Regions from separate parts of the Actimicrobium antarcticum genome, predicted to be linked through region 2. Evidence: predicted binding sites of a transcription regulator. Region 2 holds the regulator's gene; the other holds the start of a gene.
What was found. The regulator sigma-54, encoded in region 2, starts transcription at its own class of promoters, with help from an activator protein. The targets are predictions, from matches to a motif close to TGGCANGNAANCTGCTTT.
Positions count from the first base shown of each region.

Region 1: a site for sigma-54 is predicted at 3,397-3,414, ahead of ABD720_RS05410 (ammonium transporter). Genes of this name have one in related genera too.

Region 1 is NZ_BAAAZE010000005.1:571,268-577,411, forward strand. It holds gene ABD720_RS05390 (uroporphyrinogen-III synthase) at 1-157, shown strand, start outside; gene ABD720_RS05395 (uroporphyrinogen-III C-methyltransferase) at 154-1,302, shown strand; gene ABD720_RS05400 (heme biosynthesis protein HemY) at 1,302-2,501, shown strand; gene ppa (inorganic diphosphatase) at 2,585-3,133, shown strand; gene ABD720_RS05410 (ammonium transporter) at 3,461-4,663, shown strand; gene ABD720_RS05415 (collagen-like protein) at 4,993-5,370, shown strand; gene ABD720_RS05420 (MlaE family ABC transporter permease) at 5,609-6,144, shown strand, end outside.
Region 2 is NZ_BAAAZE010000014.1:88,594-94,737, reverse strand. It holds gene ABD720_RS17165 (deoxyguanosinetriphosphate triphosphohydrolase) at 1-838, shown strand, start outside; gene ABD720_RS17160 (enoyl-CoA hydratase/isomerase family protein) at 870-1,973, opposite strand; gene hpf (ribosome hibernation-promoting factor, HPF/YfiA family) at 2,091-2,447, opposite strand; gene ABD720_RS17150 (RNA polymerase factor sigma-54) at 2,564-4,045, opposite strand; gene lptB (LPS export ABC transporter ATP-binding protein) at 4,058-4,801, opposite strand; gene lptA (lipopolysaccharide transport periplasmic protein LptA) at 4,810-5,364, opposite strand; gene lptC (LPS export ABC transporter periplasmic protein LptC) at 5,410-6,018, opposite strand; gene ABD720_RS17130 (KdsC family phosphatase) at 6,015-6,144, opposite strand, start outside.

The DNA of each region.
Region 1 (6,144 bases), on a different contig from region 2:
TGACCCCGAGTTTGGTGTTGTTAAATTACAACAAAAAAATATTTTTGTACCCCATCAAAGAATCTGGGAAACCGCGCAAACACTCGGCTTTCGTCATGTTTGTCTGACAGATGCGGGCGACGATGGGCTCTTTACCGCGTTACAATTGCGGCCATGACTGACCTGCCAACCTCTCCCTTGCCCGGCGCCTTGCCGCCGCCCACGTCTGACGGCGACGCCTCGGGCACCCCGACGCCTTCAAACCGGCGTGCCTCATCGCCAGAATGGCTGGTGTATGCATTCATTGCGCTGCTGGCGGTGCTGCTCGTGGCGCAATGGTGGTCATGGCGTACGGAAATGCATAACCTGCGCACCGAAGCGGCGCAGCGTTTGCAGGCTGGCGACAATCTCAACAGCGAAACCAAAGGCATCGTCAAGTCACTGCAAGAAGGCACACGCGAATTGCAAAGCAAAGTAGGCGTTCTGGAAAATCGCCAGACCGAAGCCCAGAGTCAACAATTGTCGCTTGAACAGTTGTATCAGGATTTGTCCAAAAATCGTGATGACTGGGCCCTGGCAGAGATCGAACAGGTGCTCTCGACAGCAAGTCAGCAGCTGCAGCTTGCCGGCAACGTGCAGGGCGCGTTGATCGCGCTGCAGAACGCCGACCGCAGTTTGTCTCGCTCGGACAAACCCCAGTTCATCGTCATCCGTCGCGCGATTGCCAAAGACATCGACCGGCTCAAATCGCTGCCGTCGCTGGATTTGACGGGCATCGCCCTGCGGCTCGACAGCGTGATTGGCCAGATTGATGGCATGCCGCTGTTGTCGGACGAAAAACCGGCAGTCGCGGTCACCGCACCAAAAAACAATCGGCATTCGTCAGTACGTCTCGAACGCTCGCCGCCAGCGCCTGCCGCACGCGGCAACGCCGCTGCCGATTGGCCAGAGGACCTGCGCAACAAATGGAACAGTTTTGCCAGCGAAATGTGGAGCGAAATCAGCCAGCTCATCCGCGTACGGACCGTCGAGACCTCGGACGCGCTGCTGCTGTCGCCTACCCAGGCCTACTACGCACGTGAAAATCTGAAGCTGCGCTTGCTCAATGCGCGACTCGCGCTGCTGTCGCGCAATGAAAGCGCGTTCCGCAACGACATGATTGCGTCGCAAGATACGATCAGCAAATATTTCGATACCCGCGCGCGCCAGACCCAGGTCACGCAAGCCCTGCTCAAGCAGATCCAGGCCAGCAATCTGTCCATCGATATGCCGACGCTGGCAGAAAGCCTGAACGCGGTTCGCAACTATAAAGCCAAACCATAGTGCGCCTTCTTCTGCGATTCCTTGCCCTCTTTGCGACAGCTGTCGGGCTGGCCGTCGCGTCACGGTTCAATCCTGGCAATGTGGTTTTCTTTTATCCGCCGTACCGCATTGATCTGTCGCTGAACTTCTTTTTGCTGCTGCTGGCGCTGCTGTTCTGGTTGTGTTTCCTGTTGCTCAATACCTTGTCCCTGACGCAGCAGATGCCGTCACGCGTCGCTGCCTACCGCCGCGAAAAACGCGAGCGGGAAGGAATCACTGCACTGCGTGATGCCCTGAAAGCGTTTTTTGAAGGACGTTTCGGACATGCCGAAAAAGCCGCGACACGCGCAGCCACGTCACCCGATAATGCTGGTTTGTCGGCATTGATCGGCGCGCGTGCAGCGCACCGGATGCAACAGGGCGCGCGCCGCAACGCGTGGCTGGCAAAGATCGAGGACGACAGCGGGTTACGCACGGCGCGGTTGATGACCGCTCTTGAACTGCTGGTCGATGATCACGATCCGGAAAGTGCATTGGCGGCGGTCAATGAACTCAATGCCAGTGGCACCCGGCACATTCACGTGCTGCGACTGGCACTCAAGGCCAATCAGCAATCGCGCAACTGGCGCGAAGTATTGCGTCTGGTGCGTTCTCTCGACAAGAACAACGCATTGCATCCGGTCGCTTCGCGTCGACTGCGCGAACAGGCCTACGATGCGTTGCTGTCCGACCGCAGTAATGACGCGGAATCCATTCGTCGCCTCTGGAGCGACATTCCTGTCGCCGACCGTACGGCACCGTTTGTCGCCGCGCATGCGGCGATCGCGTTCAGTACTTGCGGACTGCCCAATGAAGCGCGGGCGATTATCGAACGGGCCTTGGCCGTCGAATGGAATGACGAGCTGCTGCGCACTTATCGCGACGGCGCTGGCAGCGAAGGATCGGCCGGTTTGCTGGCCCAGATCGAGCGTTGCGAAGAATGGCGGGTGCTGCATCCAACCGATCCCGAACTGGCGCTGACCCTGGGCACGCTATGCCTGAAACAAAAGCTATGGGGTAAAGCCCAGCGCCATCTGGAGCAGGCCTTGTCGGATGCGACAGAGTCCTCTACCCTGCGTAGTGCACACCTGAAACTGGCGCAACTGCATGAAGCGCTGAACCAGCCTGACAAAGCGAACGCGCATTATCGTCAATGCGCACTGGCCGAACTGGTCTCGTAGTGCGCCGCCGATCAGGCGATCGCCGGAGATAAGTCGCTATAATTCGCCGTCCACAGAATTCCTACCAACTATGAGAAAGCACCATGAGCCTGAATAACGTTTCCGCCGGCCGCGATCTGCCAAATGACTTCAACGTGATCATTGAAATCCCGATGAATGCCGATCCGATCAAGTACGAAGTCGACAAGGAATCAGGTGCAATTTTTGTGGATCGCTTCATGGGTACGGCGATGCATTATCCCTGCAACTACGGCTATGTTCCGCGCACGATTTCGGATGACGGCGATCCTGTGGATGTGCTGGTGATTACGCCGTTCCCCCTGTTTCCGGGTGTCGTAGTTCGTTGCCGCGCAATCGGCGTACTGAAGATGTCCGATGAAGCCGGCGGCGACGCCAAGGTTCTGGCCGTGCCGGTCGACAAGGTGCTGTCAATCTATACCCATTGGCAAAAGCCGGAAGATATCAATGACCTGCGCCTTCAGCAGATCCAGCATTTCTTTGAGCACTACAAGGATCTGGAAAAGGGCAAGTGGGTCAAGATCGAAGGCTGGTTTGGCCCGGAAGATGCCCGGCAGGAAATCATGGCTGGAGTGGCTGCTTTCAACAAGGCCGAGAGCGAGCCCGCTGCCTGAAGTTGACGGCTGTTAAAGCCGCTGCGCCTGACCATCGTGCCCCGGAGTCGCAATGACTGCCGGGGTATTTTTTTGTTTGTCTGATTGCAAGCCTGGCAATCGGACCAGTTTTCGGGTGATGAATTCTGTTCGTCAGACCGCCGGTGCCGTGGAAGCACCAAATAGGCGCCTCATTTCGGTGCTTTTTAACGTCTAGGCGAGAGCTCTCATGATCACAATTAATTTAATTCAATTAAATCAATGGATTAAGTTGCGCACCAAAATGGAATGAAAATTGCTTAAGTGAACTGTCAATTTTTATTTTGCATCTTTTTGGGGGTAGTTGGAATGGATGGTTTGAAAAACGGTGCCGATGCACTTTTTGTTTTACTCGGTGCAATCATGATCCTGGCGATGCATGCCGGATTTGCGTTCCTTGAACTGGGTACGGTCAGAAAAAAGAACCAGGTCAATGCCCTGGTCAAGATTCTGGTGGATTTTTCCGTGTCGACAGTGGCGTATTTCTTTGTGGGGTACAGCATTGCTTATGGTGTGCATTTTTTTTCAGCGGCCGATGTGCTTGCCGAAAAAAATGGGTATGAGCTGGTGAAGTTTTTCTTCCTGTTGACTTTTGCTGCAGCCATACCGGCCATCGTCTCCGGCGGTATTGCCGAGCGGGCACGTTTTTATCCGCAACTAATTGCGACGTCCTTGCTGGTCGGCCTGGTGTATCCGTTTTTCGAGGGCATCGTCTGGAATCAGCGATTTGGCATTCAGGGGTGGCTCAAGGAGGCTTTTTCGGCAGAGTTCCATGACTTTGCCGGATCGGTCGTGGTGCATGCCGTGGGCGGCTGGGTCGCGCTGGCGGCGGTACTGTTGCTCGGCGCACGACGGGGGCGTTACACGAAAGAAGGCGCAATCGCAGCCCATCCGCCATCGTCGATTCCTTTTCTCGCGCTGGGTGCGTGGATTCTGACGGTGGGCTGGTTTGGTTTTAATGTCATGAGTGCGCAGTCGCTCGACAAGATGAATGGACTGGTCGCCGTCAATTCGTTGATGGCAATGGTGGGTGGGACGCTGGTTGCGTTGGTACTCGGCAAGAACGATCCCGGCTTTGTGTACAACGGCCCGCTGGCAGGATTGGTCGCCGTGTGCGCCGGGTCCGACTTGATGCATCCGCTGGGTGCGCTCGTTACCGGAGGCCTGGCCGGTGGCATTTTTGTCTGGATGTTCACGCTCACGCAAAACAAGTGGAAGATCGATGATGTGCTGGGTGTCTGGCCGTTACACGGATTGTGCGGAGCGTGGGGCGGTATTGCTGCTGGCATATTCGGTTCGAAAGCACTTGGTGGCCTGGGTGGGGTCTCGCTGGCCTCGCAGGTCATCGGCACCACGATGGGCATCGGCATCGCGCTGGTGGGTGGATTCCTGATCTACGGTCTGTTGAAACTGGCAATGGGGATCCGGCTCGATCCCGAGGAAGAGTTCCAGGGAGCCGATCTGTCGATACATCACATTTCGTCCACACCGGAACGCGAGTCGAACTGGTAGAACGCATAGGCACGCACAGGCACGCATAGGCAACGCAATATCGTCCTCCAGTGATGAACCGTGACGCTGATGCCGTGGCACAGCAATAAAACCGATATGCGCGTTACCGAACGGAATTGTCGGCGATGGTCGCGTAGCCTTCGACTTGATCGCATATCGTCCCGTGGTGCTTATCCGGGACGCCGCGAGCAGATCAACTGAGAACGCGATTTGCAGGAGTGATGGTTTGATCTGCCACCGCTGGTCCTTACCGCCAGAAACCGATCGACTCTGGCTGGCTGCCCACAATCTCGTGCGTAGTTCCGTAGTGCTTCGAAAAGGAAATAATCATGATGATCTCAAAACAACTTGCTACTGCTGCCGCGATACTTGCCCTCGGCAGTGCTTTGGGTGGATGCATTACGTTGCCAGCAGGCCCCGCAGGACCGCAGGGCGAGCCAGGCTTTACCGGTGCCACCGGTAACACCGGCTCAACGGGTTCCACCGGCTACACCGGAGCGACCGGCGCTACTGGCGGAACAGGCGCGACCGGCGCAACCGGCTATACCGGCGCAACTGGCTACACGGGTGCCACCGGCGAAACGGGTGCAACTGGTTATACGGGCGCAACAGGTAACACGGGCGCTACCGGGTCAACTGGCGCGCGTGGAAATGCCGGCGCCAGGGCGACCGGTGACACCGTCGTCATCGTTCCGGCGCCACGCTAAGCAAGCTCCGACGGGCCTTGCCCTGACCGGGCGGGCTCGTCTATAAGAGCCTGGTCGATGCTCTCGTTGGCCGGCCCGCATGGTGCCCGGCCAATTTTTCGCAAGTAGTCCGGTTTCGGGATGAGACGTTGTCTCCGAAAAGACAACTGACCCAATTTCTGTCTCGCGCGAAGCCCACGGTGAGAATTCGCAAGCACGCAGGGCCGGATATCCGAAACCCGTGCGTTATCATGCACACATGCCCCAACACTCTTTCCTGTACATGAAACCCGGCGAATGGGCCGCAGCCGCCGCGCGTTCAATCATGAGCTGGTGGGCCATGATCTATCTTGGCGCCATCGCCATCGTGATGGCGTTTTCACCATCGACTTACATCCACCAAAACCGTATCACCATTTCCCGTTGCATCCACGCGAGCACCTGGCAGGTATTGCCCTGGTTCGCCCTGCTGAGTGCGCTGGTGTGCCAGGTCGTGATTCGGATTGTCGTGGTGACCGCACTGAGCTACGGCCTGTCGCAATATGCGCTTGAAATGGTCGTGCGCGTGCTGGTGCTGGAACTGATCCCCTTGTCCGCTGCGCTATTCGTGGCGCTGCGCTCCGGACTGGCGTTCAATGCCGGTGCGATGACGTTAGTTCCGGCGCAAGTCGTGTCGCCAAGGTTGTCGGCTGCCAGCGTTACCCGGGTGCGCAGCGAGCTGGTGCCGCAGGTGATCGCCGCCGCTTTCGCCGTCTTCACTCTGGCCATGGTCAGTAGCGTCATTGTTTTGCTGCT
Region 2 (6,144 bases):
TCTGGGCCACACGCCATTCGGTCATGCCGGTCAGGATGCACTCAACGCCTGCATGGCAGACCACGGCGGCTTCGAACACAATCTCCAGAGCCTGCGTGTGGTCGACGTGCTGGAAGAGCGCTACGGCGCCTTCGACGGCCTGAACCTGATGTTCGAAACCCGGGAAGGCATCCTCAAGCACTGTTCGCCGACCAATGCCCGCACGCTGGGCGCGATAGGCCAGCGCTTCCTCGACAAAAAGCAGCCGACACTGGAAGCCCAGCTGGCCAATCTGGCCGACGAGATTGCGTATAACAATCACGATATTGATGACGGTTTGCGCTCGGGATTGTTGAGCGTCGCCCAGCTCGACGAGGTGGATCTGTATGCGCAGCACCGGCATGATGTGGAGGTAATTTATCCCGGCATCAGCGGTCGTCGCGCGATTAGCGAGACCATCCGGCGGATGATCAATGCGCTGATTGTCGACCTGATCGCCGCATCACAAGAGCGCATCAGGCAGGCCGACCTGCGCAGCCTCGATGACGTGCGCAATGCACCGCCGCTGATTACCTTCTCACCGGCGATGCAGCATCAGGCCACACTGCTCAAACAGTTCCTGCGAGAGAATCTGTATCGACATTATCTGGTCAACCGGATGACCAGCAAGGCCCGCCGCACTATCACCGACCTCTTCAACGTCTTCATTGGCGAGCCCAGCCTGCTGCCGCCTGATTACCAGTCGCAGAAGGGTGATGATGCAGCGCAGGTGCGCAAGGTGGCGGACTACATCGCCGGGATGACGGACCGCTATGCGATTCGTGAACACCGGCGCATTTTCATGGTGGATGAAGTCTGAGCATGTGACGTCAGTCAGCCAACTGGCCGGCCTATGCTACCGAACTCACCAGATCGCGCAACGGATGCGCCTGAGCCGGCCAGGCCGGAACAAAGAACGCGTCGACCATCTCGGTGGTCACCTCGGCCAGCGTCGCCGGTTGCCATTGCGGCTGGTTGTCCTTGTCGATCACGACCGCACGTATTCCTTCCAGCACTTCGCCGCGCTCGAACGCGCGCCGTACCATCGTGCGTTCCATGCGCAGACATCCCGCCAGATCCAGCGTGGCACCCAGACGCACCTGACGCAGCGTGACGCTCATCATCAGCGGCGAGCGTTTTTGCATCAGTGCCAGCGTGGTCTGCGCGAAGTCGCTGTCGTCCTGCGACAGCGAGGCGACGATGTCCGGTACCGACGGCAGACTGAAGTGCTGCCGGATGGCGGCGTGATGACGTGCCAGCGTGCTGCCGGCGGGGTCGCACTGATCCCTGAAGGCGCTGGCAAATTCGCGGATGGCGTGGCGTACATCGGCGCTGTTGTCGTGTTCCAGCAGGGTGCGTAAAGCCGGCAGTTCGCTGCTCGGAATAAAGACATCCGCCAAGCCCGCATACAGCGCGTCGGCGGCACCGATCATCTCGCCGGTGACACCCAGATACGTCCCCAGCTGGTCTGCCGAACGTGACAGAAAATAACTCCCGCCGACATCCGGAAACAAACCGATATTGACTTCGGGCATGGCCATTCTGGTCCGCTCGGTGACGATACGCAGACGGTTCTGTACGCCGCTCTGCGCCAGCCCCATGCCGCCGCCCATGACGATCCCGTCCATCACGGCGATCCACGGTTTCGGGAAAAAATGGATCAGATGGTTGAGGGCATATTCTTCGCTAAAAAAATCGTCCAGCGCCGCGCTGCCGCCTTGGGGTGTCGACAGGCCAGCCTCGTAAAAAAACCGGATATCGCCACCGGCACAAAATGCTTTTCCGGTACTGCCGGTAATGACCACCGCACGCACCGTCGCCGCGTCGCGCCAGCCCAGCACGATCCCGGTCAGTTCGCGCACCATTGCAAGCGACAAAGAATTGAGGGCTTTGGGCCGGTCAAGCGTGATGTTGCCGATAGCGTTGGTTACTTGGGTCTGGATGAGTGCGGTCATGTTCTGGAGTCCATCGGATTACATTAAATTGCAGGCAAGTCAATTGCAGGCGATTAAAAAGGGCGCAATCAATGCGCCCCAGGTTCGTTCATGCCGGTTTGTCCGGCAGCAGATCAGTCAGGAGGAGGATATCTCGACAACCGGTTCAGGGATGTGTTTGATGGCGTCGTGCTGATGGTCCTGCAGTTTGGTTTTGTACTTGATGACCTGGCGATCGAGCTTGTCGATCAGCGCATCAATGGCGGCGTACAGGTCCTCGGCAATGCTTTCTGCATGCAGGTCCTTGCCGCGCACGTGCAGGTTGATTTCTGCTCGTTGCCGTTTTTCTTTTTCGGGGAGTTTATCTACAGTCAGGATGACAGCGATATCAATGACGTGATCGAAATGACGTTTGATGCGTTCCAACTTGCTTTGCACATATTCACGGATGGCAGGGGTCACTTCGAGATGATGTCCACTGATTGTGAGATTCATACGGCGCTCCTTTGAATAGTGCCGCTGGAGGTTCGTTTTGTACCCGGATGGGCACTGTCGAACACAACGACAGGTAAAACATGACAAATGAAACTACGGAAAAACTTGGAAGAAAATTACAGTGCCTTGCGCAGGTTGACGGATGGGATTTTCAGGGCTTCTCGATATTTTGCGACGGTGCGTCGTGCCACCACCATACCCTGTTCTCCCAGCATGTCTGCGATTTTGCTGTCAGAAAATGGAATCTTCGGGTCTTCAGCTCCTATCAATTGTTTGATGAGTGCCCGTATCGCCGTTGAGGACGCTTCGCCCCCGGCTTCAGTGGCGACATGGCTGCCAAAAAAGTACTTTAACTCGAACATGCCATGCGGGGTCAGCATGTATTTCTGGGTTGTCACACGGGAGATGGTGCTCTCGTGTAAACCCAGTGTATCAGCAATTTCGCGCAAGACAAGAGGGCGCATGGCGACCGCACCATGCGAGAAAAAGTTCCTTTGGCGTTCAACAATTGCCTGTGCCACGCGCAGGATCGTATCGAAACGCTGACGCATATTCTTGATCAGCCACTTCGCTTCCTGCAGCTGCGATGTCAGTGAACCATCGCCTTTATTCTGCTTCAGGATGTTCGCGTACAGGGCGTTGACGCGCAGGCGCGGCATCACGTCGTGGTTGAGCATGACCTGCCAGCCGGCGCGGGTATGCTTGACGATGACATCCGGCACCACGTAGTCCGAGGTGCCGCTGCCAAAGATCGCGCCGGGGTGCGGATTGCATTGCCGGATCACGCATTGTGCTTCGCGCAGGTCTTCATCGTCACAGTCCAGCGCCTTCTTGAGCTTGCTGAAATCACGCTGCGCAAACAGCGTCAGATAGTGTTCGACGATGTCCAGCGCCATGCGCCGGGTCACCATGGCAATGCCGGGAAAACGCCGGATCTGCAGTGCCAGGCATTCGGCGGCATTGCGTGCGCCGACGCCGGCAGGATCGAAGCTCTGCAGCAGTTTCAGGGCGATCGTCAGCTCGTCGGCGTCGATCGCCAGTTCGGCCGGCAAGCGCTCGTGGATCGCCTCCAGCGTGTCTTCCAGATAGCCGTTGTCGTTGAGTGCATCGATCATCAGTTCGACCAGTGCCCGGTCGCGCGGATTGCGTACGGTGACCCGCATCTGCTCCAGCAAATGATCGCGCAGCGTCAGTTCATGGGCTTCCAGCTGGGGTCGCGCATCGTCGTCTTCCGGCGCTTTGGAGGTGCGCGCAACGTCGTCGAAGGTCCAGTCCGATTCGCTGCTGGCGGCGCCTTCCGGTGCCTCGTTGCTGACCTCGGCAGGCGCTTCGCCGTCGCTGCTGGGAGGGGCGGCATTGGCATCCTCGCTGGCACCTTGCTGGCGAATGCCGTCGGCGCCGATGGCACCATCGGCGAGCAGGCGTACCGAATGATCCAGCGGATCGTCGAGCCGTTCCAGTAGCGGATTGTCGGTCAGCATCTGCTCCAGTTCCTGATGCAGTTCCAGCGTGGATAACTGCAATAGCCGTATCGATTGTTGCAGTTGCGGTGTCAGCGCAAGATGCTGTGAGGTGCGGAGCTGGAGGGATTGTTTCATCGTGGTCCGGGCCTACATCCGGAAGTGTTCGCCGAGATACACCCGGCGTACCGACTCGTTGGCGATGATGTCATCCGGGCGTCCGCTGGCCAGGACAGCACCCTGGTTGATGATGTAGGCGCGGTCACAGATGCCCAGCGTTTCGCGCACGTTGTGGTCGGTGATCAGGACGCCGATGCCGCGTTCTTTCAGGAACCGCACGATGCGCTGGATTTCGATCACGGCAATCGGGTCGACGCCGGCGAACGGTTCGTCCAGCAGCACGAAGCGCGGATTGGTCGCCAGCGCACGCGCAATTTCGACGCGACGTCGTTCACCGCCGGACAGGGACAGAGCCTGGTTGTCACGCAGCTTGTCGATTTGCAGATCCTGCAGCAAGGTGTCAAGGCGCTGATCGATGACTTGCCGGCTCAGTGGTTTGCCTGCCTCGCGCTGTAATTCGAGTACCGCGCGAATATTGTCCTCGACGCTCAGCTTGCGAAACACCGACGCTTCCTGCGGCAGGTACGACAGACCCAGCATCGCCCGCTGGTGGATGGGCAGGCGCGAAATGTCGACGCCGTCCAGCCGGATCTCGCCAGCGTCCGATGGGACCAGGCCAACGATCATGTAAAAGGAGGTGGTCTTGCCGGCACCATTCGGGCCGAGCAGGCCGACCACTTCGCCGCTGCCTACCTCCAGCGCGACATCGCTGACGACCTGCCGTACGCCGTAACTTTTCTTCAGACCGCTGACGATCAGTTTGCTGGCAGTCATCTCGGCCGTCATTTGGCGGCACCCGGCGTACGTGGCTGGATCACGGCCTTGATGCGACCCGCGCCGGCCTTGCTGTCGGGGCCAGTCGCAGTGTTGTTGACCGAAAAAAATTCGCTGCGGCTGTCATACGAAATGAATTCGCCTTCGACTTCATCGGTCGGCTTGGTGCCGTCGAGTCGACGCATCTTTGCCTTTGAAAAAAGTTTGACCAGCTCGGTCTTGCCATCGTATTCGATCCGTTCGGCTTCACCTTCGATCCACAGGTCGGGTCCGCCATCGCGTTTTTGGCGGAAACTGGCCAGGCTGCCGGGCGCAGCGTACAGCGTGGCGAACTGGTAACCGGCAGCGTCCTGGGTGACGACGACGCGTGCGGCTTTCATCAGCAATGTCCCGCGCGTGACAATCACTGCGCCAGTGAAGGTATTGATTTGCTTGACATCGTCGTACGCCATCTGATCGGCGTCGACCACGGTGGGTTTGCCGGAGTCTGCCTTCTCAGCATGCACGATCGGCACGATGGCGATATTGAGCATGAGCATAACGAGGGGAAAAAGCGATTTCATGGAGGGTCCTGTTTGAATCATTCTAAGGAAAGCGCAGCGACGAAATCAGCGCGCAGCCGAGGGTGGAAATACCCCGTGCACGCGGTGCGACAAGTCGAGCTGTCGGGTCGCATTATTGGCGACCATTCCCGTGCCTCGCAACTGCGTTTTGCCTAGCGTCATGTCGACTGGTTTGTCGGTCTTCATCACATCGTCTTCAGGCAGCAGCAGCAAATAGGGCGATGTCATGTGGAACAGCTGGGTGTCACGCGAGGGCGGCCGGTCGACCACCACGTTGCCGATCATTTGCACTTCCGTATTGTCCTTGCTGACCAGCGCGCGGTCGGACGTCATCACCATCGGCGGTCGACCGGTGGTCAGGTTGTGGATGACGGGACGGGTGATTTCGTGCGAATCGTCGACCGGACTGTGGGTGAGCCGGTCACCCGAAATATTGTAGCGGCCGGTCTGTGACTTCGCCATTTTGACGAACGTGAAATGCGTCACGTAATAGTCGGGCGCTGTTCGCGCCGGTTCGGTGATGCCTGCGAGGCCGCTCTTGCGCAGCACTTCGATCAGCCAGAAACTACCCAGCACCAGCGTCACGCTCAACGCAATCAGCAGGCCCAGCCGGAAGCGGTTGGCAGCCTTCGCGCCGTTGCTGCTGTTACTCACGCCAGATACGGCGCTAGCGCCGCCTCATAGTTGCCCTGTGCGCGCAAAATGAAATCGCACAGCTCGCGCGCCGCACCGCCACCGCCATGCGCCGTGGTCACGTGGTGCACGCGCTGGCGTACTTCG